Regions from separate parts of the Bacillus sp. MT94 genome, predicted to be linked through region 1. Evidence: riboswitches for the same ligand, from Rfam matches in the RefSeq annotation. Region 1 holds a riboswitch; each other region holds the start of a gene.
The links. Region 1 has a riboswitch for S-adenosylmethionine ahead of mtnW (2,3-diketo-5-methylthiopentyl-1-phosphate enolase). Riboswitches for the same ligand answer to the same signal wherever they lie in the genome.

Region 1 (2,203 bases):
TCTTCAGCTTCTGGTGGTGCGAATTTTTCCATAATGGACATAATGTTATCATTATTTGTAATCGTGCCATCGAAATCACAAAATACTTGAATACTCATAATTTCACCTCATGAGAGGGATTTCCCCATATTTGTAGTGCACTATGCAAATTTATGTCATCTACTTCATGGAGTGGTTTATTTTGCAAAGTAGCATCAATTGCAGTACGGAAAGCTTTACCACCGCCTTGCGCTCCATTTGGATGTCCATGTATCCCGCCGCCAGCATTAATAACAACATCTTTACCGAAATCTCGTACAATAAAGGGAACGAAACCAGGGTGAATACCAGCAGATGGAACAGAAAAGCTCTTCTTGAAAAATGCATCGTCTTCAGTTAAATATTTTGAGATAGCAAGAGCTTCCTCTTTTTCTAGCGCAACACTTCCGTATGGAGATGGGAATAATGAAAAGTCAGCCCCAGCATAGCGTAGTAGCTTTCCGAGTAATAATGGAGATGAAATTCCATATAACTTAGATGCTGAATAAGCACCACTTACAGCAGGGTGTGCCATAATAGGAACTGGGATTTCATCATCTTCTGCAAGTGATTGCAGTACATCTAGTCCGTAAGCAAATACGTTAAATAATAGAATATCAGCTCCAGCTTGCACTGCACGTTTCGCATTTTCTTTTAAATCAAAAGTTCGTCCTGTTAAATTTACGGCATATAACGTTTTATGTCCGTATGTTTCATATACGGATTGTAAAACTTCTTTTCCAGATACAATGCGTTTCGTAAGTGGTGTTAATGCATTTTCAAATAATATTTCATCATCTTTTACTATATCTACACCACCACTTGCTTGATCACGTAATTGCGTTTTTAAATACCCAATATTTCGTCCAATCATTCCTTTAAAAATACTCATTAAAAGGGGACGATCATGCACTTGTAAAAGGTTTCGAATCCCATCTATCCCGAATTTTGGACCAGGAAAATGTTCTTTCAATTCTTCTGAAAAAGTTAAGTCAATTAATTTTACTTCGCCATCAAGGGATAGCTTTCCAAATGTAGTCGTTAAAATTGCTGGTAAATCTGGACTGAAGTTTAATAACGGATATTCGATTTTAATAATTCCGCGTTTTACTTTTTTACGTAAATACGAATTCGTATGTTCATGTTCAGCTAATTCCTCAATATGAATGACGTTGCCTTTATGTTGCTTTAATTGTTCTTGCAGTAATTGTGGCAAATGAGTCCAAGAGCCAATTGTTAAACCAAGTGCAATTTGCTCAGCCTTTTTTTCTAAGTTATGTGAATCATCATGGATTAAATACGTCGCTATAATTCCGCTCATTGTTATAACCTCCTAGTTAAATAAAAAAACCTCTCAGCTAAGGAGAGGTTTTTTTACAACCAGCTCCTTATCTGTCAGCATAATGCTGCGAGAATTAGCACCGTGTCTACGATTGTAGATCGGTTGCCGGGTTTCGTCGGGCTCGTCCCTCCACCTGCTCTTGATAAGAAGTATTTAGAAATGTTTAAATTTTTAAGATAACTGAATTTTGTCAGATATTTTTCATGTTGTCAATTACTTTTTGAAAAAATTTAATTTATCAATTCGATTAATGGCTTCTCGTAATCTATCTTCTGTATGCAAGAGACCAACACGGACATACCCTTCGCCATGTTCACCAAATCCAACACCAGGAGCAACTGCAACGTGTGCTTTTTCTAGTAAAATATCAGAAAATTGCTCGGATGTATAACCTTCTGGTACAGGAAGCCATGCAAAGAATGATCCGGTTGGAATGTCTACATTCCAACCAATTGAGTGACAAGCTGAAATAAGAGCGTTTCTCCGAGATTCGTAACTATTTACAAGATTTACTACACAAGACTGTGAACTTAATAGTGCTTCGCGAGCAGCATCTTGAATTGCACCAAAAATACTAACATACATATGATCTTGCAATAGGTTAATGGTTTCGATGACACTTTCATTTCCAACTGCAAAAGCAATACGCCAGCCAGCCATATTGAAAGTTTTTGATAACGTGTAAATTTCAATTCCTATATCTTTCGAACCATCTGCTTGCAAGAAACTAACAGGTTTTTGACCATCAAATCCGATAGCACCGTAAGCGAAATCGTGAACAACTAATATATTATGTTTATTAGCAAAATGAATGGTTGTATCAAAAAAATCTTTTGATGCAGT
Region 2 (2,203 bases), on a different contig from region 1:
CTCGTGAAGAGAATATGTCATTAGACGTTGTTTCTGGAGGAGAATTATATACTGCGCTCCAAGCAGGATTTCCAGCATCACGTATTCATTTTCATGGAAATAATAAAACAGAAGAAGAGATAGTGATGGCTCTTCAGGCGAATATCGGTTGTTTTGTCGTAGATAATTTCTTTGAATTAGAAGTTTTACACGATTTAGCGATGCAACATGGAAAGTTTGTGAACATATTAATTCGTGTAACGCCTGGAGTAGAGGCGCACACACATGAATATATTACAACAGGCCAAGATGATTCGAAATTTGGATTTGGCGTTTCAAACGGTCAAGCGATGCAGGCAATTGGATTTGCTTTACAAAAATCTAATTATAATGTGCTAGGGATTCATTCACATATCGGATCGCAAATATTTGAAACAGCTGGCTTTGTTCGAGCGATTGAAGTTCTTCGCCAATTTTTAGAAGAAGTGAGAGAGCAAACAAACTATGTAGTAAAAGTGTTAAATGTAGGCGGGGGATTTGGAATACGCTACACAGAGTCGGATACACCGTTAACTCTTGAGACATATGTGCGAGCTGTAACAAGTGCAGTGAGAGAACAATTTACTGTATGTGAATATCCATTGCCAGAAATATGGATTGAACCAGGCCGTAGCATTGTAGGTGATGCTGGGACAACAATTTATACAGTTGGATCTGTGAAAGATATTCCTGGTATTCGGAAATATGTATCAGTCGATGGTGGAATGACAGATAATTTAAGACCTGCTTTATATAGTGCGCGTTATGAAGCAATGTTAGCGAATCGAGGGAATGATGAGAATGAGGAACTCGTTTCGATTGCGGGGAAATGTTGTGAGAGCGGAGATATGTTGATTTGGGATATTCATTTACCGAAAGTCGCTTCTGCTGATTTACTAGCAGTTTCCTGTACAGGAGCCTACGGGTACTCGATGGCGAATAATTACAATCGGATTCGAAGACCAGCCGTTGTCTTTGCAAAAGGCGGAACATCGCAAGTAGTTGTGGAACGCGAAACATATGAAAATATTATTGGGAACGATCGCATACGTATTAAAGAGCTTGTTTAAATAGAAAAAGGAGTTGTTCGGATGGGCAATTCCTTTTTTGTAAAATAAAATAATTAAAATATATCGGAAAACTAGGATTGAAAAAAATCAGAATTGTGATAAAATACAAATACAAAGCTTATCAAGAGAAGCGGAGGGAACTGGCCCGAAGAAGCTCGGCAACCTGCTTATAGAAAGCAAGGTGCTAAATCCAGCAAAATGGAATCCATTTTGAAAGATAAGGTAAAATATATTACCGAACAGTCTTTTCGAAATGGGAAAGATTTTTTTTATGAATAAAAAGGGGGGCTGTTCGCGTGGGTGTACGGGAACATTTTGATGAAGTATCCGAGAAGATTGAAGCGATGCTTGCTGATATGAAATATGGCTCAATTACAATTGTTGTGCAAGATGGAAAAGTAATTCAGTTAGAGAAAAGTGAAAAAGTACGTTTAAAGTGAAAAGCGCTGACTAGAAAAACTAGAGGCGGTTTTAACCTATTTTCATTAGGTTAAAACCGTCTTTTTGCTTTTACAGGGGGAAAAAACATGTTGACGTATGAAACGTGGGAAGAAAATGTTGTTTCGTTTTCGGAAGAAGATGAAACAAAAGGCGCGTTATCAGTATTAAATTGGGCTTATGAAGAGTATAAAGATGAAATCGTCTACGCATGTAGCTTTGGGGTGGAAGGTATGGTATTGCTGCACCTTATAAACCAAGTAAATCCATCTGCTAAAGTTGTATTTTTGGATACAAGTGTTCATTTTCAAGAAACATATGAATTAATTCAAAGAGTGAGGGAACGATTTCCTTCATTGAATATTATAGAAAAGCAGCCAGAACTTACACTTGATGAACAGGCGAAGTTGCATGGTGAAAAACTGTGGGAGAGCAATCCGAATCTTTGTTGTAAGATTAGAAAAATTTTACCTTTAGAAAAATCATTAGTCGTGGAAAAAGCATGGATATCGGGCTTAAGAAGGGAACAATCAGAAACACGTAAGCATACAAAGTTTATAAATCAAGATCATCGTTTTCAATCTATTAAAGTTTGTCCACTCATTCATTGGACGTGGAAAGAAGTTTGGCGATATGTATACAAACATAGCTTGCCGTATAACCCGTTGCATGATGTT
Region 3 (2,203 bases), on a different contig from region 1:
AATAAAGTAAAACTTTAATCGGTAGGGATTTTACTACCCATAAATAGCGGGATAAATAGTCGTAACTGTATACAAGCATAGAGGTTCTCACCTTTATGCTTGTATATTCTTATCCAGCAAATTGCACAGCAGTATTTGCATGTAAAAAAGCAGTATCAAAAACGGGAACAGTGAGATCATTTTGGGAGATGAGTAAAGGTATTTCAGTGCAGCCTAATAATATACCTTCAGCACCATTTTGAATTAATGATTTTGTAATTTGTAATAACTCTTCTTTAGATGTTTCTGAAATGATCCCTCTACTTAATTCATCTAATATGACATGGTGGATAAAAGTTCTTTCCTCGTCATTGGGGATAATTGTCTCAATGTTATATTTCGCTAATCGTGATTTATAGAAATCTTGCTCCATCGTTTGTTTTGTTCCTAATAGTCCGATACGTTTTATATTCTGTTCTACCATTTCTTTAGCACTTACATCACCAATGTGAAGAAGCGGGATAGATATTGCTTGTTCTACTTCCTCGGCAAATAGATGTACGGTATTTGAACACATTAATAAACATTCAGCCCCAGATTTTTCAACTTTCTTTGCAACTGTAACTAGTTCATTTTTCACTTCTTCATATTGATGGTTTTGTAATAAAGTAGTTACTTCACCAAAATCCATACTATATAAAACTAACTTTGCATTTTGATCGTATTGAGAGAGTGTAAGTGTATTAATATGTTTATAGTATAATGATGTAGATTCCCAACTTAATCCTCCAATCAAACCAATAACTTTCATAATGCATTCCTCCCAAAACGATTTTGAATTTATTATTTCATAATTCCGATAAGAATACAATGATTTAAATGATCTATTTAACAAAAAATAAAAATAGTAAGAAAAGTGTTGAAATTTACATTCTTTAGTGCCATAATACGAATTACAAATTAATACTTATCCAGAGAGGTGGAGGGAACGGCCCTAAGAAACCTCAGCAACCCCTATGTAATTTTATAGGAAGGTGCTAATTCCGCAGAGGACACGTTGTGTTTTTTGAAAGATAAGAGGATTCTTGAACGTGAAAGAAAATGACCTCTTATATAAGAGGTCATTTTTTGTTGTATAGAAAGGGAGTGTAGATGCATAATTCATTTTTAAATTAAATATAGAGTAATAAAAGTTGACTAATATGAGAGGGGAATTGTAATGAACAAATTATCAACAAAGTTAGTAGTAGCAATCGGTATTGGAGCAGCATTATACGGGATATTAGGACTTTGGGGATTTTCTATTGCACCGAATACATTTATTAAACCAGCATTAGCTATATTAACTGTTTTTGGAGCATTATTTGGTCCAGTGGCAGGACTGTTAATCGGACTTATCGGTCATACCGTAACAGATACGATTGCTGGATGGGGGATTTGGTGGGGCTGGGTTACTAGTTCAGGGATTATTGGTTTTTCGATGGGTCTTATTCAAAAAAGAGTTGGTTTTAGTGTGAAAAACGGGTCGTTTAACAAGGGGCATATTTCTTATTTAGCAATTACTGGGCTAGTTGGTATTGTCATTGCTATTATATTTGCTGGGGCATTCGATATTATTGTGATGGGAGAACCATTTGACAAAATTGTTATCCAAGTATTAGGAGCAACAATTTCCGATGTTATCGTTTTCTTAGTAGTTGGATTGCCACTTACAATTGGCTTGGCAAAATCTAATAAGAAACATACACATTTAAAAATTGAAAAGTAGGGATGTTAACATGAAACCAATTATTTCGTTTGAACAATTCACCTTTCAATATGGGCATGCTGCGCAGCCTACTTTAAGTGATATTACCTTTCATATATACCCTGGGGAAAAAGTACTAATTGCTGGACGAAGTGGTTCAGGAAAGTCGACATTAGCTCATTGTATAAATGGGCTAATCCCATTTTCTTACGAAGGGACTAGTACAGGTAACGTTTTAATTGCCGGTAAAGACCCGAGGGAAGGAAGTATTTTTGAACAAAGTAAGCAGGTAGGAACAATTTTGCAAGATCAAGATGCTCAATTTATTGGTCTGACAGTAGAAGAAGATGTAGCTTTTTATTTAGAAAATGAATGTGTAAAGCAAGATGACATGAAAAAGATTGTTTCGGACTCATTAAGAAAGGTGAAGATGCATACGTTTCATAAACAAAGTCCACATGAATTATCAGGAGGTCA

Region 2: it holds a riboswitch for S-adenosylmethionine, as region 1 does, so the genes downstream of both, AC1Q51_RS11855 (YezD family protein) here and mtnW (2,3-diketo-5-methylthiopentyl-1-phosphate enolase) in region 1, are expected to answer to the same signal.
Region 3: it holds a riboswitch for S-adenosylmethionine, as region 1 does, so the genes downstream of both, AC1Q51_RS04745 (ECF-type riboflavin transporter substrate-binding protein) here and mtnW (2,3-diketo-5-methylthiopentyl-1-phosphate enolase) in region 1, are expected to answer to the same signal.

Annotation. Positions count from the first base shown of each region.
Region 1 covers NZ_JBXAEZ010000002.1:354,572-356,774, reverse strand. Annotated here, with positions in the region: gene mtnX (2-hydroxy-3-keto-5-methylthiopentenyl-1-phosphate phosphatase) at 1-98, opposite strand, end outside; gene mtnW (2,3-diketo-5-methylthiopentyl-1-phosphate enolase) at 95-1,339, opposite strand; SAM riboswitch class I at 1,404-1,509, opposite strand; gene AC1Q51_RS07440 (pyridoxal phosphate-dependent aminotransferase) at 1,574-2,203, opposite strand, start outside.
Region 2 covers NZ_JBXAEZ010000003.1:35,164-37,366, reverse strand. Annotated here, with positions in the region: gene lysA (diaminopimelate decarboxylase) at 1-1,088, shown strand, start outside; SAM riboswitch class I at 1,204-1,312, shown strand; gene AC1Q51_RS11855 (YezD family protein) at 1,385-1,528, shown strand; gene AC1Q51_RS11850 (phosphoadenylyl-sulfate reductase) at 1,616-2,203, shown strand, end outside.
Region 3 covers NZ_JBXAEZ010000001.1:981,434-983,636, forward strand. Annotated here, with positions in the region: gene AC1Q51_RS04735 (macrolide family glycosyltransferase) at 1-18, shown strand, start outside; gene AC1Q51_RS04740 (aspartate/glutamate racemase family protein) at 110-790, opposite strand; SAM riboswitch class I at 944-1,059, shown strand; gene AC1Q51_RS04745 (ECF-type riboflavin transporter substrate-binding protein) at 1,199-1,747, shown strand; gene AC1Q51_RS04750 (ABC transporter ATP-binding protein) at 1,758-2,203, shown strand, end outside.